2 regions of the Paenibacillus sp. ACRSA genome follow, and region 1 is predicted to be linked to the other one. Evidence: a T-box and tRNA genes for the amino acid it is inferred to sense, from the RefSeq annotation. Region 1 holds a T-box; the other holds one or more tRNA genes.
The links. A T-box is a leader RNA that pairs with one kind of tRNA and senses whether it is charged. The one in region 1 lies ahead of MH215_RS24320 (valine--tRNA ligase), so its partner is inferred to be a tRNA-Val.

Region 1 (10,379 bases):
CAATTCCTTCATGGTCACATCTGTCTGTCGGTAATTAACCACAGATTGCCCATTACCAGCATCAATACAAGCTATCCCCGTAAATACACGATGTGTGCGACTCTGAAGTTTGGTCAACATTCGTTCAGCATCCTGTTCATCTACGGGCTTTCCTAAAATTTCGCCATCCAGAACCACAATGGTATCACTACCTACAATGACCGCATCCGATCCACGACCGTCAAGATCCCGAAAGACTACGAGCGCTTTGCGCATAGCGAGTTCCTGAACCGTCTGTTCAGGTGTCCATTCTACGGGTGTGTCTTCATCTGCATGGCTTGGTATTACTTCAAAAGCTAAATGAAGTGAAGCGATCAGCTCTTTGCGCCGCGGCGAAGTGGAGGCAAGAATTATAGGGCGCTGTTGTACATTTTCCACAATAAATGGCTCCTTATGCTACAGCGACATCTGCTCGTATCACAAAAATTGATGTCGTTTGTCTATTTTTCTCGTCATAATCCGTCATTCTCCTACAGTCTGCGATACAGCCATACGGCAAATATAATCCCAAACAGACTTAGGAGGCTCATTTGAAATTGAAGTGAAATGTCATAACTAAAAATATCTAGATCAGCCTGAGGCGACCAACGAATGGTCGTGGCTTTAGTCAGAAAAGCTACAGCCTTAACGGGCTGTAGTGCCTTGGCGATCCAAGCTCCGGCTAACCAGCCGAGCAATAGGAACAATATTAACATGCCGAAGTTTTTTTTCATCGGTTATCTTCCCTCGCCATTTTTTGACACCCACATTATTATACGGGGTTTTGTACGTCAATACAAACACAAATCCGGCAAGGGGAACTATTTCCAGTTCCTTGCCGGACAGGGATTCCAAGTCATTGTTATGAGAAGAAATTTTATTGTTTCATCATCTCAATCCACTGTTTCTGCGCCAAAACATATTCCATCAAGTTAGCCTGAACCGTCCACATGTGCACATCAGCCGGATTTTTATTGTATTCAGCCACTGCTGTAATAGCACTGTTCATTGACTTCTCCATGCTAGAAACAATCGTACTCGCCTCAGGGTTAAGCCCTTGAGCCAAGCTGTTAATACCGCTCAACCACGATTCATGCTGGTTCTGCAATACACTCATCGTTTCAGTAGGAACCGCCTGAGGTGTGACTTGTCCAAGTTGATTAATCGAGAGCGTGGATAACTGATCTACCAGTACGGAGCTACTCGCAAAAAGATTCTCCACATCCTTTTCTAATCCACCCCATGCAGATAAATTAATGGCAGGCACTGCGATTTCTTTGACATACAATTCAACGCCCTCAGCCTTCAACCTTGAGCTTAACAATTTGGCTTCTTCACGATCCGCAGAGATACCTGCATACACCCGATTCCCATCCTCTGGATCAGTACCTGCAGCTATCCCTACCTGAGCCAACTCAAGCTTGGCTTGTTCCGCACGTTCAGGTGAACTGAAGACGCCATATTGCAGAGCATAATAATTGCCTCCGGTCATTGCCGCCTGATTCGCTTCTCCTGCCGCTGCTGTTATTTCTTGTTCCTCCACGGTAGACACCGTCTGATTCCCTGGTAAGTTTACAATGGAGTCCGTGCCATCTTTATTAAAAAAGGACAGGATCACCATTCCAAAGAGCGCGCCGGTGACTAGAGCACCCGTCACTGATCCAATCATTTTCCAACCTCTTGGAGGACGATTGCGCTTATACGAATACTGATCATGGGTTGCTAACCAGTCATGGTCTGTATATTCTGGGTTGTTCCTTGAAGATGCTTGGTCATCATCTTCATGCAGGTAATCATATGGTTCTGAATGGGCATAAGGAGACTCTGTGGCATTAGGCTTGTTATCTTGTCCTCTTTTGGGATTGGAACGAAAATCAGAATCGGGCTCGGATGGGCCCATGCTAGTTAGAACCGTCTCACCCCAATCTACAGGGATATCTTCTGGTTCCCATGCTGGTGTTTTTGCTATATGCAAAGGCTCTTGGTTCTGTGGGATCTCCTCTTTTAACATAAAAGGCTCCCCTACCACTGACTGTCCTTTGTTTACAGGCTTGTCCGACTCCTTATCCCCAAAACGAAACGTCATTCTAGCATTACTCACCCCGAACCCTCTCCTTTGTCCCATAATAGAGGTTGCTCAAAAAAATCATCTTACCTTTACGACCATGAAAACCGGTCTTTTTGAACAAGCATGTATTACAGCTATATGCATTGAACAGGCAGTTTAGAACCTCTTAAATGAAAAAACCGCCTGCTTCACGAAGAAGACAGACGGCTTGCATGACAAATATATTTCCGGTTCTCTGAGTACAAATGAGCTATTTCAAAGATTTGGCCAACGTGTCGCCAACCTTCCAAATATCCCCTGCACCCATTGTAAGTACAAGATCTCCTGGTTGTAAACGGTGCTGCAGATCAGCCACAACCTCTTCCTTTGTTGGAAGATATCGCGCAGAAGCATTGCTGTTCTGAACAATCAATTCTACCAATTTCGCAGAATGAACACCTTCGATTTCTTTTTCACCAGCAGGCGAATAAATGTCTGTAATCAGCACTTCATCCGCTTCGGCAAAAGCACGACTGAACGCATCCAGCAAGAAGAACGTCCGTGTGTAACGCTGCGGTTGGAATACGGCAATAATCCGTTTCCCTGTCGCTTTGGCTGCACTAATGGTCGCTTCAATTTCCGTTGGATGATGAGCATAATCGTCGATAATCAACATATCACGTGCTTCACCCAGCACCTGGAATCTGCGTTTGGCTCCATGAAACTGAATAATCGCCGCTGTAATTTGCTCGAATGGAATACCTGCTTCCAGACAAGTAATAACTGTAGCCATCGCATTATAAACGTTATGTTTACCCGGCACAGACAGCTCGACGGTCCCCATTGCTGCACCTTGATGATTCATTGTGAATGAAATGCGGCGATCACCAAGCACGATATCTGTTGCTGTATAATCTGCAGCCTGATCAATACCATACGTTGTAACACGTGACTTCAATGCCGGAAGAATGGCTTGCACATTCTCATCGTCAGCACATACAATCGCCGTGCCTTCTGGACGAATCTGGCTCAGAAACTGCACATACGCTTTTTTGAGTTCCTCAAAGTCGCTGTTGTAGTTCTCCAAATGGTCAGCTTCAATGTTGGTCACAATACCGAGCCAAGGATGATATTGCAAAAATGAACCATCACTCTCATCGGCTTCAGCAACGACCCAGTCGCCTTGACCAGCCTTCGCGTTGGTGCCCACATTCATGATCTCCCCACCGATAATATACGTTGGGTCTGTATCACATTTTTCCATAACAAGGGCAATCATGGACGAGGTTGTTGTTTTACCGTGTGCCCCAGCAACAGCTACTCCCTTACGCTCGTTCAACAGACGCGCAAGCATCTGAGCTCTGTGCAGAATCGGGATATTGAGCTGCTCTGCCGCAACCCGTTCCACATTGTCAGCCGGAGCTGCCGTTGAGTACACAACCAAGTCTGCGCCGTTGACGTGCTCCGCCGTATGTCCGATATATATTTTCGCTCCTTTGGCTGCCAACTTCTCGGTCAACTCCTGTGAAGCGACATCCGATCCGGTAACGGTGTATCCCATCTCAAGCATAACTCTGGCGATGGCACTCATACCATATCCGCCAATTCCTATAAAATGAACGTGTTCCGATGTATTTAACAAAACTTTCACCAACCTTTTTCAGAATCGGTTTGATGCAAAAGGGCTGCTCGCACATCTGCAATTAAATACAGTGTACCAGACACTACCCCCAGATCCTCCGCTTCCGTCCGTGACTTCAATAGATCAAGTGCCTTCGCCCATTCAGGCTCGACGATGATTTCCAGCTCCGGCTTCGCAATGGCAGGACGTACTTGTTCGACAATCTGCAGCAGATCGGCTGCATCCATTTTGCGTCGGAAATCTGGTTCGGTCAGGATCAGCGTATCCACTAGTGGCAGTATATGCTGCAAATACGCTTCGTGATGCTTATTCGCCAGCATACCCATCATCAAATTTAACTTGTTGTGGGGATATACGTCGATAATGCTCTTGGCTAGGGATTCAGCGCCTTCAGGATTATGTGCTCCGTCCAGAACAATTCGGGGTTCGTCGATGACTTTCTCGAACCGCCCTGCCCAGAAGGCATGCTCCATTCCAAGTAGAATATCTTCTTCATCCAACATAAATGCCATGTACTGGCGTAGCAATTCAAGTACCATAAGCGCACCCGCTGCATTGTCACATTGATGTACACCTTGCATACGAATACGAACGTCCAACTCACGGAAAGGTCCTGCAAAATGAAAAGATTGACCCTTCTCGTCGCTATCCAGCCTATGATAAGTAAACTGTCTACCAGCCAAGTATACGGTTGATCGAAGTCGCTCTGCCGTCTCCTCAATCACCTTCACTGCTTCAGGTTGAGTTGCGAGAGTAACGACCGGTACACCCGGTTTAATGATCCCCGCCTTCTCGCTTGCAATCATTTCAATGGTATCGCCGAGTACATCTGTATGATCCATACCAATGTTAGTGATGATCGATACGACAGGTGTAACAATATTCGTTACGTCCATCCTTCCCCCCAGCCCAGTTTCCCATACTACAACATCGGGGTAACACTCTTCCGCGTAGTAAAGGAGGGCCAGTGCCGTCGACACCTCAAACATCGTAGGTGAACCAAGCTCGGTAGCTGCCATATCATGCACCAAAGGATGTAATCGATTAGACAATTTCAACAATGTCTCTTCAGGAATATCTTCCCCGTTATACTGGAAACGGTTCGTAAACTTCGTAATATACGGCGATGTAAATGTGCCAACATCATATCCCGCCTGAAGAAGAACTGACGTCAAAAAAGCGCAAGTCGAACCTTTGCCGTTCGTTCCCGCGACATGAATAAATTTAAGACGTTGATGTGGATTACCGAGCCGGGACATCAATTCTATGATTCGTTCCAGTCCGGGTCTGATTCCAAAAGGAATAAGACCATTAATCCAGTCCACAGCCTCGTTATACGTTCGTAAAGGCGTATTCACACCTGTCTCATTAAGTTCAGTCATCTGCTTCACCTTCGGTCATGAGTTTGATTGAAAAAAGCGGCCGGATGGCGTCATTCATGTCCACCCGACCCAGATATTCTTAACCTTTCAGTTCCTTGATCCGGGCAATAACTTTATCCCGTTTATCCGAGTAATCCGCTTGTTTGGCACGCTCTTCTTCGATAACCTTGGCCGGAGCCTTAGCAACAAATCCTTCGTTTGCCAGCTTTTTCTCTACACGGAGTACTTCGCCTTCAAGGTTCTGTAACTCTTTTTCTAGGCGAGCCACTTCCTGCTCAATATCAATAAGTCCTGCCAGCGGCAAATACAACTCAGCACCTGTAATGACAGCAGTCATTGCTTTATCCGGTGAATTGAGATCAAGCCCACTGTCGAACTCGGACGTATTACAGAATCGTTGGATGTAGTGGCTATTGCGCTCAATGATGCTATACGCCTCTGGGCTGTTCGCTTTCACCATCAACTCAATCTTCTTACTCATTGGCACGTTCACTTCAGCGCGAATGTTACGAACGGCACGAATCGTATCCATCAACAGATTCATCTCTGCAACGGCTTCCGGATTTTCCAAAGCTGGATCATATACCGGCCAAGCAGCCAGTGTGATGGTCTCGCCTTCATGGGGTAGATGCTGCCAAATTTCCTCGGAGATATACGGCATAAACGGATGAATCAAGCGCATTGTCTGATCGAGCACATAAGCCAATACGGATTGTGTTTTTTTCTTCGCCACAGGATCCTCGCCGTAGAATGACAGTTTGGCAAACTCAATATACCAGTCACAGAGATCATCCCAGATGAAGTTATACAGCAAACGGCCTGTTTCCCCAAATTCGTATGCTTCGATTAGACGCGTAATATCTCGGGAAGTTTCGTTCAGACGGTGCAAAATCCAATAGTCTGCTGTTCCAAGCTCTCCAGAGATGTCGCGATCTTCGAACGTGAACCCTTCTAAATTCATCAGAGCGAAACGAGAAGCGTTCCAGATTTTGTTCGCAAAGTTACGCGCCTGCTCTACACGCTCCCAGCGGAAACGTAAATCCTGACCTGGCGTGCTGCTTGTTGAGATCATATAACGCATCGCATCCGCGCCATATTTTTCGATAACATCAAGCGGATCTACACCGTTGCCCAGTGATTTGGACATTTTGCGTCCATCTGCATCACGAACAAGACCATGCATCAAGACATCCTTAAACGGAACTTCATCCGTGAACTCCAATGCTGTAAAGATCATACGTGATACCCAGAAGTAGATAATGTCATAACCCGTTACAAGTACACTTGTTGGGTAATAACGTTGCAGATCTTCTGTCTCTTCCGGCCATCCAAGTGTAGAGAACGGCCATAGAGCAGAACTGAACCATGTATCCAATACGTCCTCATCTTGTCTAAGCTTACGTCCAGCATTTTCAGGTAATGTCGTTGGATCTTCTGCAGATACGATGATTTCACCTGTCTCTTCGTCATACCAAGCAGGGATACGATGTCCCCACCACAACTGACGAGAAATACACCAATCGCGAACATTTTCGATCCAGTTGAGATATGTTTTCTCAAAGCGGTCTGGGACGAAGTTTACGCCATCTCCACCTTTTTGCTTCTGAATGGCTCTTTCTGCAAGAGGTTTCATCTCTACGAACCATTGCGTGGACAAATATGGCTCAACTACAGCTCCAGTCCGTTCGCTATGTCCAACTTGGTGTGTATGATCCTCGATGTTAATCAGTACACCGAGTTCCTTCAGATCCGCTACAATCTGCTTACGGCAGTCGCTGCGATCAAGTCCTTGATATTTGCCAGCCTCTTCATTCATCGTACCGGTCTCATCCATTACCGTGATCTGAGGCAGATTATGACGCTGACCTACTTCAAAGTCATTCGGATCATGAGCAGGCGTGATTTTAACCGCACCACTCCCGAACTCTTTATCCACATAATCATCGGCAACAATCGGAATTTCGCGTCCGATAATAGGCAATACGAGCATTTTGCCAATCATATCTGCATAACGCTCATCTTTTGGATGGACAGCAACCGCTGTATCGCCAAGCATCGTTTCAGGACGTGTTGTTGCTACGGTAACGTAACCACTTCCGTCTTTGAGTGGATAACGCAGATGATACAAGTGACCCTGTACTTCTTTGTACTCAACTTCAATATCGGACAAGGCTGTCCGGTTTACTGGATCCCAGTTGATAATACGTTTGCCTCTGTAAATGAGACCTTTCTCGTACAATTGAACAAAGACTTTACGTACAGCTTGAGACAACCCTTCATCCAACGTAAAACGCTCACGTGAATAATCGAGAGAAAGCCCCATTTTACCCCATTGCTGACGAATTGTTGTTGCATACTGATCTTTCCAGTCCCATACTTTATCCAAAAACTTCTCGCGTCCAAGGTCATAACGAGTTAGACCTTCTTCACGTAGCTTCTGCTCAACTTTGGTTTGTGTAGCAATACCTGCGTGGTCTGAACCCGGCAACCATAGCGCATCATACCCTTGCATCCGTTTGGTACGGATCAGAATATCCTGTAATGTAAAGTCAAGTGCATGCCCAATGTGCAGCATCCCTGTTACGTTAGGTGGTGGGATTACAATGGTAAAAGGCTCAGCGTCCTTACGTTGTCCTGCCTTGAAATATCCACGTTCCGTCCAAAAGGAGTACCATTTCTGCTCGGCAGCTTTTGGATCATAGGTTGTTGGCATTTCAGGTGTAGCTGAATTTTTTTGTTCAGACATGTGTCATTCCTCCGTTACTTAATCATCATCGCCAAAAAACAAAAAAACCTTTCATCCATCAAAGGACGAAAGGTTAGCTTTCGCGGTACCACCTTTGTTTCACGCAGACCAAAAAATACAGATCTCCCTTACGGGTACACGTGACACTTCAAGCAGATAACGGCTGCTACCGGCCTATCCTACCTCACAATGAAATCATCCATCAGATCATTCCGTGAATTCAAATAGGCAACTCCCGGGCGACTTCGAACAGTTGGTTCCTGCGGAATTTCTCAGCGATACAATCCCACTCTCTGAAAGGTCATCCTGTCTACTACTCCCGATCCAAGTTATTCTTCAAAAAACCTAAACACATCATACCCTGACCATGCGCGATAGTCAACCTGGTAACAGCGGAATAAGGCAACCCCATGCATACTTAGCCACTAAACTTAGCCACTAAGACGTCGTCAATGAAACCCGCTTGAGAATACAAACGAGCATAACATTTCGCTTTTTCAAAAAAAATCGCAAAAAACCCGCCATCCCTAGAGATAACGGGTGAAGTTTACTCATGAATTTCGGTTACGGTATATATAAGATCTGCCCTTCTTCAACAACCTGCTCGGATAAGCGATTATAGAGCTGAAGCTCCCGGGTGCTTAACTGGTACCGATCTGCAATCGTATCCAGCGTCTCTTCTCGCTGAACAATGCATAATTTCACTTTACGGAATGGGGTCTGTTCCACAATTGTACCAAGGAATAGATTCTTCCACTGTCCGTCATCAGACGAATAAGCCTCGACTGGCACTGCATCTGTGGCCGCTTCATCTTCGCGATCTGCATCTGCCTCACGTACGGCTCTGCCAGAGGATAACAAGGAGGATATACCCACTCCACTTTCCTCTCTTAGAGAGGATTCTTTTTTGCTACCAAAAGCCACTTTGAGCTCCGGCTTGTCTTCCGTCTCAGCTACAGGTTCAGGGATAAGCGCACTTTGTTGAGCAATTCCTTCTGCATCCGAAGTCTCCTGTAAGGGCCGATCTGCTCCTGCCGTTTCTAATTCAGAAGGGGCAAACGCTTCCTGCCAGTTCTCCGGAGCTTCGGCAACTGGGGGATCCTCCTGTTGAGGAATCGATCGAGCAGATTCAAAATGCCACACATTAGGCGTCTCTTCTTGGGCTGTTGACTGGTCTGATCCAGCATTCGTATGTAGGGTCTCCACAGAAGGCTCGGACCAAACAGACGATGGTTCTTCAGCCAGCGGCACTAAGGGCTCTGATTCAGGATAAGAGGCTAGGCGATCCGCAGTTTCGGCCAAAAAGGAAGATACCGGTGATGGCGTGTCAGCGACTTCATTATGAGCCGGTTCCTCTCCTTGGAAAATGAAAGAGGTATACGCCTCGTCCACAGCGTTAGGTCTGTACGCTTGATCCTCGGCTTCCGGTTGCTCTGCATAGGTAGGTTCCGTGAAGGACTGGGATAATAGCTCTGGTTGCTCCGCATCTTCGCTGCGAATAGGCTCATCCGCTGCTTGTTGTGAATCAGCCTCGAACTGACCATCCAATGCAGCATTTGCTGACTCGATAAGTCCTTCCTCTTCACTTCGCTGCAGCAAGTATTCTTGTGCAAAGGTGTTCAGGTTATTTTCCTGCTCTAATTCTGAATCTGTGGAACGCTGACCCTGCTGCTGATCTGGCGAGTGTACGACCGTAAACTCATCGGCTGTCCATACTTGGGGTTCTTCGACTGGAAAACCTTCAATACCTCGAAGAGATAGAACTCCTGTAATGTTCAGACTGCGATTCGATAACAAGTCGACATCAAAATTTTCAATTTCAATAGAAATGTCCTCAATGGATCTTACTCGATTCAAGGGTACCGTGATTTCAACAGGAATAAAATGCTTAAGCTCTTCTGAAGCTGTCTCCTCGCCGCGGTACGTACCTGTGAGTAGAAGATGGCCTCGCAATGTAGCATGATCATCCTGACCGATGACTTGAATACGCGGGTATAACTCAATTTCCTCCAACTCTTCAATTGCAGGGACTCCCTCAGACAAATGAACGCGCTCATAAATATCGAACCGTAAACCATAAGGTTGATTCAACAAAGGTGGCGTCCTCCTTTCGGCATATGTTCACCATGATCCTTCTCATGGGACTGATCCATGGTCTAAATCCTTCGTTACCCAATCTATATGCCATGGATGAGATGAGCATGCCACCTTTGTTCAAACCTTCTGTATTTATTACCTATTAGAGGTTGTTCAAAAAGTCCGCTTTTGATTACGAAGGATGTTTTGAACACGCACTATCTACTTACTCGATCGATCAGTTGTTTAAAATCATCGGGCCAAGGATCAGCGACCTCAATTACCGCTCCGGTAAGAGGGTGCTTGAACACTAATAGCTCTCCATGCAGAGCTTGACGTCCAATGCGATCCGGTGTACCCCCATACAATTCATCTCCAATTAGGGCATGTCCCGCATATCCCATATGAACCCGGATCTGATGTGTGCGCCCAGTATCCAGCGTAAGTCGAACTAAGGTTGCTTTTGGA
Region 2 (10,379 bases), on a different contig from region 1:
CAACAAGACCCCTTGATATCAAGGAGTCTTGTTATTATTCCGAAAGAATGACTATTCTTGGCTTGCAACGAGTTCGTTGTACGCCGCTTCAACACGGCCCCACTCGGCTTCGTCTTCAATATTGTAGAGCACCATTTCTTCGTCTTCTTCTTCCATACGCAGAATGATGCCGTCAGCTTCAGGATTATTACGTTCCAGCAGGAGCGCATAAACATGGTTCTCCACGTCAAACGTCTCCACCAAAACCATCTCCACGTCGTTTCCGTTCTCGTCTGTTAGTGTCAGAAGAACTTCTTCATGCTCGTGGTCGTGGTCATGGTCGTGACCGCATCCGCAGTCAGCGCCGTGTTCATGTGTGTGATCGCTCATTGAAATACCTCGCTTTGTAAATAGTAATAGTGTAACCTTGCATATCGTAACATGTTCATGAATCCAGGTCAATTTACCCAGCTAGGTTATTTTTGGTTCAATCGTTCAGAGCGGTAATGATTTTCTCAGCTACCAGAACATAGTTACTGTTTGCATTTTCTTTAATATGAAATCCGACTTGGTATTTACCAGCACGGTTGAAGTCATACGTAAAATCATAGGTGCGGAACCAGAAGTTGTCTTTCTGCGTTGTAAGCTCCTGTGACTGAATATCTTTCACCTGACCATTTGGATTCGTAATGGTTACTTTAACGGCAGCCACATCTGCTGTTAGACTGTCCACTTGAGAAAACACGTTAAATTTCAGTTTGCCTACGTTGACGTTACCAAACACAGTGTCTCCTTTGAACAGAAAAATATGTACATTCGGCTTGATCACCGTGACTCTCTTGTTGTTACTATCCCATCTGGCGATACCGCCAGCTTCTCTAACAGGTACATATGTCGTTCCATCAATTAAATAACCGCCATCGGCCGCTTCCTTGCCATTAATTAGAACTCGGATTTTCTCATTCACTGAATCCGCAAACAATAAGGATCCGCCGAGCAAGGAAAAAACCGTGACACACAGCAAAACTCTCTTCCATTTCATCCCGTCATATTCCCTCCCCGCTGCTAGGTGTTGTACATTTATACTCCAGATTCAGCCACAAAGTTGCGCTGTTTTTCATCATTTTTCATTTTTTATCCAGAATTTTTTCCACGCCTTGGAACGTTCAAAAAGAAGCACTCCCTAAAAGGAAATGCTTCTATAATATGTTTCTTATGAATGCACTATTATACGCAGCTGCTACATGTCGCTTGTTATTTCCATCTATTGGGTTCAAGATGACGTATGACGGGTTAAAATGCAAGGCACACCTTTACCGATTGCTCCATCCACCCGCATTCTGGCTGCATAGCCCATACCCCGGGTACAGGGCGTTTTACAGCGTTCACATACATCCGATGTAACCAGCTTCATGGATACACGCACTTTGTCACTCTTTAATGCAGCCGTCTTTTTGCCTTTTGCTTTTGCCATCCTGGATTCCCCATTTCCCCAAGTGCTTACTGATGTAGTGCATCATATGGGGGTTCGCCCAGTTTGGTGTCAATCTTAGGTCATTTATCAAAAATTTCAGGGTTATTCCTCAGAGAAGTAATGCGCAATTGGATTTTTCACTTTTTTGACAGCCATCTCTTTACCTTTCTCATCCATCACATAGTACTGATAGTAGTCGTTAGTAAATCCAATTGTGTTCTGCATTTGTAACAGGTAAGCTTGGGCGGCCTCTTCACTCAGATGATCCTCATTCCAGAAATAATGCAGCATCAACCGATTCTGGTTATACGGATGTTTAATGATATATGCTCCTGAGGCATGAGGCTGTTCCATCATATTTTTCCAAGCAAAACCAATCTGCTTCGCTCGATCCATAATGCTGGGTTTCAATGCTTGCACGAATCCATTGTTCTTCGCGTTACCAAAGACAATCAAGTTGCTTGTTGATATCTCACTCTTCATCTTTTGCTTCAAATCCCCGCGGTCTTTCACCACATCATATTTCACACCACTTGTATTGAAAAAAGCCGTTAATTGACCCATTATCGCCTCTTGCTGCTTATCCGCTTGTTTACTTAGCTGATCACTGAGGACAATAGTTAATGGCTCATCCTGAAGAACCTTGGCCATCAGACGATTCATCACTTCAACAGGAAGATCGGAAACCAGATCTAAGGATTGTTGATATTGTAATTGAAAAATATCATGAAAATAGGCGGTTCTCTCTTCAAGCGATAACTGAAATTCAGGCTTTAACACAAAATTAGGCTGTAATAAGGCAGTTTCCATCTCCTTGCGCTGTTCATTACCTAAGACATCTTCAATGGTCCGAAGCAGTCCATCAATCGTCGCATTCTGGTAGACATATCGCTTGAAATAGGCTTGCATAAAAGTATCAAATTTCTCTTCGCCGACAGAGCGGAATAGCTGGTAGATGGCTTGGCGTCCTTTTTGATAGTACAACAGTCCTGCCATGTCTCCTGCCTCTTCATTCGTTGAAGCGATCGCTAAGTCTACAGGTTCATTATCGAAACGTAAAGCGTTAAAGCCGTTGAGCTTATCTCCCTGCTTCTCCTGAAAATATACCATCGAAAAGTCAGCAAACGCCTCATCTAAGAACGACTCGTTCTCTGAATCATTACCAATTAACGCATGAAACCACTGATGCGCGATTTCATGTATGAACGTGGTGTCTTTCTCTGGCAAAGAGTCCGATGACATCTGTCCCATCTGAATCAGTCTTGAATACTCCACAGCTACATTCTCCACATACGATTCAACAATTCGGAATTCTGGATAAGGATACTGTCCATACTTCTTGCCAAAGAAATTCATAGCTTTGAAAGCCTGATCGATATATTGTTCAGCAATTTCTTTCTTCCCAGGCTCGTCGTCCAAATAATAATATTCAACCGTCAAACCATTGCGGGTAACGCTGGCCACTGTGTAATTCGGGCTGGCAAACAAAACAAATTCCCGCGTATTGTTCGCCTGAGCGGATATGATTTTTCGGCCTTGCTCTGCACCATCCCTTGTTGTCATGACACCAGGCATTGCTACCTCATAATCCTCTGGCACGCTCAGTTGCACGTCAAAATCGGATGAGGTGTAATAATCGCTTTCGAAAGTGCGGCTATATGGTGCTGTATTCCATACTTGTTTACCTTCATCGTAGACTGACATGACAGGGAACCAATGTGCTCCATTGATGATGTCCTTGTAATAGGATATTCGTTGCAATCCATAAGGTATCTTCAAGTGAAAATCAATTTGTAGGGATACGGATGCCCCTGGTTGGATCGGATCTGGCAATTGCACTGTTAACGCCTGATTTTCATTTTTATAATCCAGAGCTTGACCTCCCGCCAGTGCCACTTGCTTGATGTCGATCCCCCCGAGAAAATCTTGCGCTGTTTTATCCGGACTATTCTGGCTGATCTGCTCATTAGACTGTTCAAACGTGTCTGCCTGCGTGGATGCTGAGCGGTTCGCATCCGCATATGTATGAAGAACCAATTGCTCCAATGTATCCTTACTTGTGTTGAGATACGTAATTCGCTCACTACCCTCCAAGGTCATGTCCTTCTCGTTCAATTTAGCTTGAATGTGGTATTGAATCGATGCCTGCGGCTGCTTAACATTGTCTTGGATCGTTTGCGTTAACCCTGTAGTTGGGATCGTTGCAGATACCGACTGTGCGATAGCATAATCGGTGTTCACAAGTGGATACGCTGCAAACATGAGGGCAAGTGCACCTGTAATCCCGGTTTTGGCAAACTTGGACTTGAATGATCTGGAATGTTTCATATGTTCTCTCCTCTACGTTATGTTGAATGTTGATTTAAGTTTAGAAGAAGAACCTTATGTTGAATTTGTGTTTTCTTTAATTTTGGTTTAAAAAAAGGCGGTATTTCGTTTAAAAGAGAAGTATATTGATCAAAGTTAGGAAGCCCCATTTGTTGGTAACAGATTTGACAGCCTATATAGGATTACATAATATGGAATAAATATATCATTTTACAAATGATTGGTGTTTGGGGGAGAGTAGATGAAGCAAGTTTACTTGTTATTTTTACTTTTAATCATGCTTAGTGCATGTACGAATGTTAATGAGGATAACGAAGAGTTAGTCCGCCCTGTTACAGATGTTCAGCAAGAAGTTATAAATCCAGAGAACAAAACGACTACGATTACCGAGAACACTCCGAATACACCATCCACGTTTGTAGCATTAGATCAGAATAGTCTGTCTGTACGAGATTTCGAATCGGCTTATGCCATGTGTGTATCTGCTCTGACAACGTATTACAAAGCCACTTGGAATGACTCGGAATTTGATGTGAACACTTATTTCGACAACGATAACTTAAAACAATATATGCAAGCGAAAATTGATTCCCAGCATGAATTATTTCTGCAAAATAACCTTACGGATAATACAGTAACAGGTCTTAAAGCAGGTGTTGAGAAAGCAGAGTTTCATGATGAAGGTGACTTTTTCTATCTTAAAATAGACGCAGAGGTCATTAAGGATGTGGGAAGTTATGCCGAGCCTACTGAATTTCTCATCCAGAACTCACGCGGAAATTTAGTTATCGTGGATTGGTATACTAGCGGGAAGGATAGCTATGATTCTATGATCCGCGGGGAAGACCAGGTGATTGATAATCCTGAGATCTGGAAAGATCGTGAGTGGGTCAAGGATTTGGGGCGACTACGAACTAAAATGTGAAGTTGAGCGTAGTAGGAGAGAATGTTTTAATTTGAAATGAGATGGTGATTCCCAATTCGTCCCCAAAATCATTTTTCATCTTCCTGCTGACGGTCAAACAATTAAAAAAGCCCTTGATAACCAAGGGCTTTTAGCTATGATCTGTAGTGGGCTCGAACCACTGACCCCTACCCTGTCAAGATAGTGCTCTCCCAGCTGAGCTAACAGATCATGTACATATATATGTAAATCAAGTAACAGTATCATACCAAGTAACCGCGTACATTGTCAATTGTTTTGTGGTTAGATTACCACCATATTGGAGAACAATAAAGGAATGATTCCCAATTGAATAATGAGGTGATTCTCTATGAAGCACATACAATTACGCAACGTACAGTACGTTACTGCCAAACTAGTGGCTCTGCTCGGTGCCTCCCTAGTCATTATTGTAGCTTCTGGCTGCAGTTTGGAACGGGATGAGCATACTGTACAATTTCAACAGTTACAGAGCCCAAGTGGGACTGAAGCACTTCCGGTCTGGCTTGATGTATATTCCAAATCGGTTATTCAGGACGTATATTCTCCGCAGGGAAATAGTGAGATTCTACCTTAAGTTCTGCATTAATCGTGTAACTCGCAACTACTCATCTTCATCCCACTTCTTAGAATACGCCTTCTTGGTGACATAATATAATAAAGCAAACATGCCGGCAGATAACAAGAGTGTTATGGTCATAACCCCTACCATACCCATCATCAACACCCCTTTCCATTATGTTCCACTTTAACTATACAGGAAATGCATTTTTTTGTATAATGCATTCTTACACGTCGCGCAAGAGCAGAAAGAAGGAATGGAATTGGCAGCGGAAATTAGTTATGTAACAACAGAGGCTCAGCTCCAAGAAGCTCTGGATATACGCAATCAGGTTTTTGTAATCGAACAACAGGTGCCCGCCGATCTGGAGATTGATCAATATGATGTTATTAGTCCCGATGCACACCATGTATTATTGTATGCGGATGGACAAGCGGTAGCAACAGGACGTCTTCTCTATTACAGCAAGGATACCGCCAAAATGCAGCGTATTGCTGTACTTCAATCCCACCGTTCATTTGGTTATGGACGTGTGCTTTTGTTAGCGATGGAAGAGCGGGCACGTGAACTAGGCTTAACGTATTCTCTACTGGATGCACAATGTCAGGCTCAGAAGTTCTATGAGAAATTAGGGTATGAAGTGATTTCGGATGAACCTTTTTACGATGCAGGTATTCTGCATGTTCGCATGAGAAAAGCATTATAATCAATACTTACGGCTTATACTTCTCTTCTCCAATGCATACTTTCTACTGTTCCGGACAGGATAAGGTTGAAACCAGAATCCTACTTGTTCAGATAAGGAGAGTGTGACAACATGGATCAGACAACTCGTGAAAGCTTCACCGCCGTGCAGAAGAATGGAGATGGTGATCTAACTGCCTTTCAAACTTCAACAGGTCGGGTGTTAGATTATCAACAGGCGCTGACAGAAGTACAGGCTGGCGCGATTGCTGGTGTCAATGTATTCAAGGGCAAGGATGGGGAGATGTATATCCGTGGTGATGCCGATGGTGATCCATCCAATAATCTCGACCAATTGCCAAGCTTCTAAGTTGAGATCATCGATCTGATATATAAAACGCTAATCCGTGTTAACGGGTTGGCGTTTTTGATATTACTCTTATTGCCGGTTTAATATTCCGTAAAATATTTCAGGGCATCCACTTTGGGTTTGGGCTTTTGAATCGGTGTAGGCACCTGCTCCCATGCCTGCAATATTTGAATACCTTCAAGTGTTGACTTGTTCTCCCAGTAAATATATTGTCTGCGCTCAAGCTCCTGCAAGGACTCTTGGATGAGCGTTTTACTTCTGCCTGTCTTGGTCTCCAGCTCATCCATACGAGGCATACGACGGCGCTGTCCCGCGTAATTCACAATAATTCGTAAGACTTTACGATCAAAATCATTTAGCATAGTCCAGCTTCCCTTCCTTTTGAAGTACTGGCCGCCAGGCTAGGATACCCTGTTCAAGAAATGTTCGGGGTGCCCCATCTTTTCCTGCGGATGCTTTAATCAATCCACCTCGTACACTGTTAATTCGAATCTGCCGCTGTGTAATGTGCCCTGCACGATCCATGTATACAAGCTCAACCATCTGTCCGATGTATTTACCTAACATTAACGACTCCCCCTATATAAGAACATACGTTTGTTATTTATTATATGCGAACATAAGTTCTTTATTCAACAACTAAAAAAAGGATTTGGATAAAAAATAAAACCAGACATCCTCTGCTCAGGGCTGCCTGGTTTCTATAGTTCGCAATCCGCTATAACAAGCTTTGCACTCAGTGTCGATCTGATTCTGTAAATTGTACGTTTTTTAATTGCTGAGTTGAAGGATTAAAATCAACATTGACATACACCGCGAATTCTCTACCGTCTTTGGCTCGTACCCATAACTTGAATTGTTCCCTAGACTGATTAGCTGTAAGAGAGGTACGACCAATATGTTTATAATCTACAATATCAACATTATACTTAGTCTGGGTTTCCTTAACCGCAATGATTCCCCACTTCGCATAATCCGGCATTGTCGCTCCATTACCTGTTGCAAAAACTCCCGTAAAACTGAGAATCACCGACATGAAAGTAACGATGAGCATTTTCATATTACTCACTCCTTGGGATTGTTTCCCGTTAGCCTGCCCCGCAAGGGCTCCAATTACACCAAGAGCTTACAATTATGATGATTGGATGCCTAACCCACAGAATCATACTTAAGATGATCTCATACCTAGTTGTTGAAGGATCGAGGCTCATCCCCCAATCACCTGACACTACATTAGGATGATTACTGATTCTACTTAAATCTCACTTAAAAGGAAAATAAAAAAAACTAGAAGCCCTTACCCCCACAAAAGAACCATTTATGTATAAAACTGTTTGAGCACCTCCAATCCAGTGTAATAGGCAAGTGACAGAACGACTTCACTGATCTAGCACTTATTCTAGAGGAGGTTACATTTGAATGTTCAAACGCATGGATGAAATTGCAATTGAAATTCCTGATGTCGAGAAGCCGGATCCGAATGCAGCCGCAGCAATACAAGAATTGTTGGGTGGCAAATTCGGAGAAATGTCAACATTGAACAACTACCTCTATCAGTCCTTTAATTTCCGCTCCAAAGAGAAGTTAAAGCCGTTCTATGACCTGGTGATGAGTATTACTGCGGAAGAACTAGGCCATGTTGAGCTTGTGTCACACGGCATTAACAAATGTCTTAGAGGCTCAACGGAGTACAAAGAGCCTGATGACACCCCGCTAGGTTCCGTGAAGGATGCTCGCCTCTCGTATCACTACTTGGCAGGGGCACAAGGAGCTATGCCTTTTGATTCAATGGGGAATCCATGGACAGGTGCTAACGTCTTCAATAGCGGCAATCTCGTCGAGGATTTGCTACACAATTTCTTCCTTGAATGTGGCGCACGTACCCATAAGATGAAAGTGTATGAAATGACAGATCATCCTGCAGCAAGAGAAGTTGTTGGTTTCCTGCTAGTTCGCGGCGGCGTTCATGTTGTGGCTTATGCCAAAGCATTGGAGATTGCAACCGGCGTCAACGTAACAAAGCTGGTTCCGATTCCTTCCTTGAACAATAAAGCCTTTAATGAAACTCGCAAATATGAAGACAAAGGCGTACACACCAAGCTATATACGTGGAGTGATAATGATTTCAATGCGATCAACCAGATCTGGAAAGGAACTCATCCTGAAGATGGGCTGCCTTTAGAGGTCATTCAAGGTGCACCAGAAGGTGTTCCTATTCCTGAAGCTCCTCCGGTCGAGGAAGAGTTTGCTCCAGGCATTTCACAAGAGGATTTCAAAGAAATTGCACGTCGCCTCAAAATGGCTGGCAATATTACAGATTAAGCTGACTTCTTGTGTGATAAAGTTTGATCACCAATAACGAATATAGATAAGGTAAAGCCCTCAGTTCCTGCTCTTTGCATGGAATTGAGGGCTTCTTGCATTTGTAAATATTATGAGATTGATTCTATCGGATTACTTACTGTTTGCCTTTTTATACATGTATCTTCCCCAGATCACCAAGGTCACACACAACAAAATAAGACAGTATGCCCACACAAATAGCATGGCAAGTCCCAATCCGATATTAGCATCCAGACGTTGATCAAACATCTCCGTATACAGTGCAAATCCAAGTGGTACCGCTCCCACGATAAACAGTCCAATCAGTCCAGCACCCCAGCGTTTTGACTCCCAGCCGGTTCCACCGCCGGAGAGCTTACGAATGCCTTGTATTAGAAACATTAGAATTAAAATAAATCCAGCGCAGGTCATCAGAATTTTCAACATTTTCATTACCTCCTTCTTCAAGATCAGGACGAATAATGGCAATCCATCTCTTTATATTTTGGATATATTCATGAACGATGGTAATGACATATTACATAAGGCCGATACTTAAAATTACCCATTTGGCATGCAGATACCACAAACCCTCTTCCTCCTATTCCATGTGCCCTCTTCCTCTCCACTTCCCACTCCTTTGTATACGTTCATTTCATTCAAAGCGGTTCAGAGCAATTCATTAAATAAGCGTTACTGCTGGTATCCTATCATCTACAATACGCTAGTCTTATTTCATTCATAACAAAAAAAGCCATCACCCGACTCCTTCCAAGTCAAGGCGATGGCACATATAGAATTCCCTCTGAACAATTCTTAAAACTACGTCACAAGTTATGCCCCAAACTGAGCGTAATGCAGACGACTATACACGCCTCCTGCGGCAAGCAATTCATCATGACGTCCCTCTTCAGTAATACCCTGCTCAGCTACGACGATTATGCGATCAGCATTCTTAATCGTAGCCAATCGGTGAGCAATGACAAGTGTTGTCCGACCTTCAGACAATTCAGCAAGAGATTGCTGGATCGCTGCTTCTGTTTCAGTATCCAGTGCAGATGTCGCTTCGTCGAGAATCAGGATTGGCGGGTTTTTCAGGAACATACGTGCAATGGACAAACGCTGTTTCTGTCCTCCTGATAACTTCACACCGCGCTCCCCAATTAACGTATCTAGACCTTCTGGCATGGACAATATCAAGCTCTCCATCTGGGCGCGACGAGCCGCCATCCAGATCTCTTCTTCACTCGCATCCAATTTCCCATACGCGATATTCTCACGAATCGTGCCATCGAACAGGAATACATCCTGTTGAACGATACCGATCTGGCTACGCAATGAATCCAGCGTCATATTCCGGATCTCCTGTCCATCGATCAAGATGCGTCCTTCCAACACATCATAGAACCGAGGAAGCAGACTGCACAGTGTTGTTTTGCCCGCTCCTGAAGGCCCCACAAGCGCAACCGTTTCACCTGCTCGAATACTTAAATTAACGTTTTTCAGCACAGGCTTCTGATCCGGCTCTTCCGAATATCCAAAAGTCACTTGCTCATAACGGATATCCCCGCGTAGCTGCGACACTTTCACTGCACCAGGACGATCTTCTACATCAGGCTCCATATCAAGCAGATCTGTATACCGTTTGAAGCCTGCCATTCCTTTTGGATAGGTCTCAATGACGGAATTAATTTTCTGGATTGGCGTTAGGAATACG

Region 2: it encodes a tRNA-Val, which carries the amino acid that the T-box ahead of MH215_RS24320 (valine--tRNA ligase) is inferred to sense. The anticodon was not compared.

What each region holds. Positions count from the first base shown of each region.
Region 1 covers NZ_JAKRNP010000012.1:20,639-31,017, forward strand. Annotated here, with positions in the region: gene MH215_RS24295 (Maf family protein) at 1-417, opposite strand, end outside; gene MH215_RS24300 (DUF4321 domain-containing protein) at 510-752, opposite strand; gene MH215_RS29290 (SPOR domain-containing protein) at 896-2,119, opposite strand; gene murC (UDP-N-acetylmuramate--L-alanine ligase) at 2,337-3,656, opposite strand; gene MH215_RS24315 (bifunctional folylpolyglutamate synthase/dihydrofolate synthase) at 3,713-5,089, opposite strand; gene MH215_RS24320 (valine--tRNA ligase) at 5,169-7,835, opposite strand; T-box leader at 7,894-8,171, opposite strand; gene MH215_RS24325 (LysM peptidoglycan-binding domain-containing protein) at 8,400-9,929, opposite strand; gene MH215_RS24330 (RluA family pseudouridine synthase) at 10,130-10,379, opposite strand, start outside.
Region 2 covers NZ_JAKRNP010000001.1:526,810-537,188, forward strand. Annotated here, with positions in the region: gene MH215_RS02430 (DUF1292 domain-containing protein) at 52-369, opposite strand; gene MH215_RS02435 (hypothetical protein) at 467-1,021, opposite strand; gene MH215_RS02440 (hypothetical protein) at 1,253-1,453, opposite strand; gene MH215_RS02445 (M1 family metallopeptidase) at 1,556-3,781, opposite strand; gene MH215_RS02450 (hypothetical protein) at 4,023-4,706, shown strand; tRNA gene MH215_RS02455 (tRNA-Val) at 4,844-4,916, opposite strand; gene MH215_RS02460 (hypothetical protein) at 5,056-5,301, shown strand; gene MH215_RS02465 (GNAT family N-acetyltransferase) at 5,549-5,992, shown strand; gene MH215_RS02470 (DUF3892 domain-containing protein) at 6,104-6,340, shown strand; gene MH215_RS02475 (hypothetical protein) at 6,421-6,702, opposite strand; gene MH215_RS02480 (hypothetical protein) at 6,692-6,907, opposite strand; gene MH215_RS02485 (DUF3889 domain-containing protein) at 7,077-7,400, opposite strand; gene MH215_RS02490 (manganese catalase family protein) at 7,760-8,662, shown strand; gene MH215_RS02495 (hypothetical protein) at 8,795-9,109, opposite strand; gene MH215_RS02500 (ABC transporter ATP-binding protein) at 9,497-10,379, opposite strand, start outside.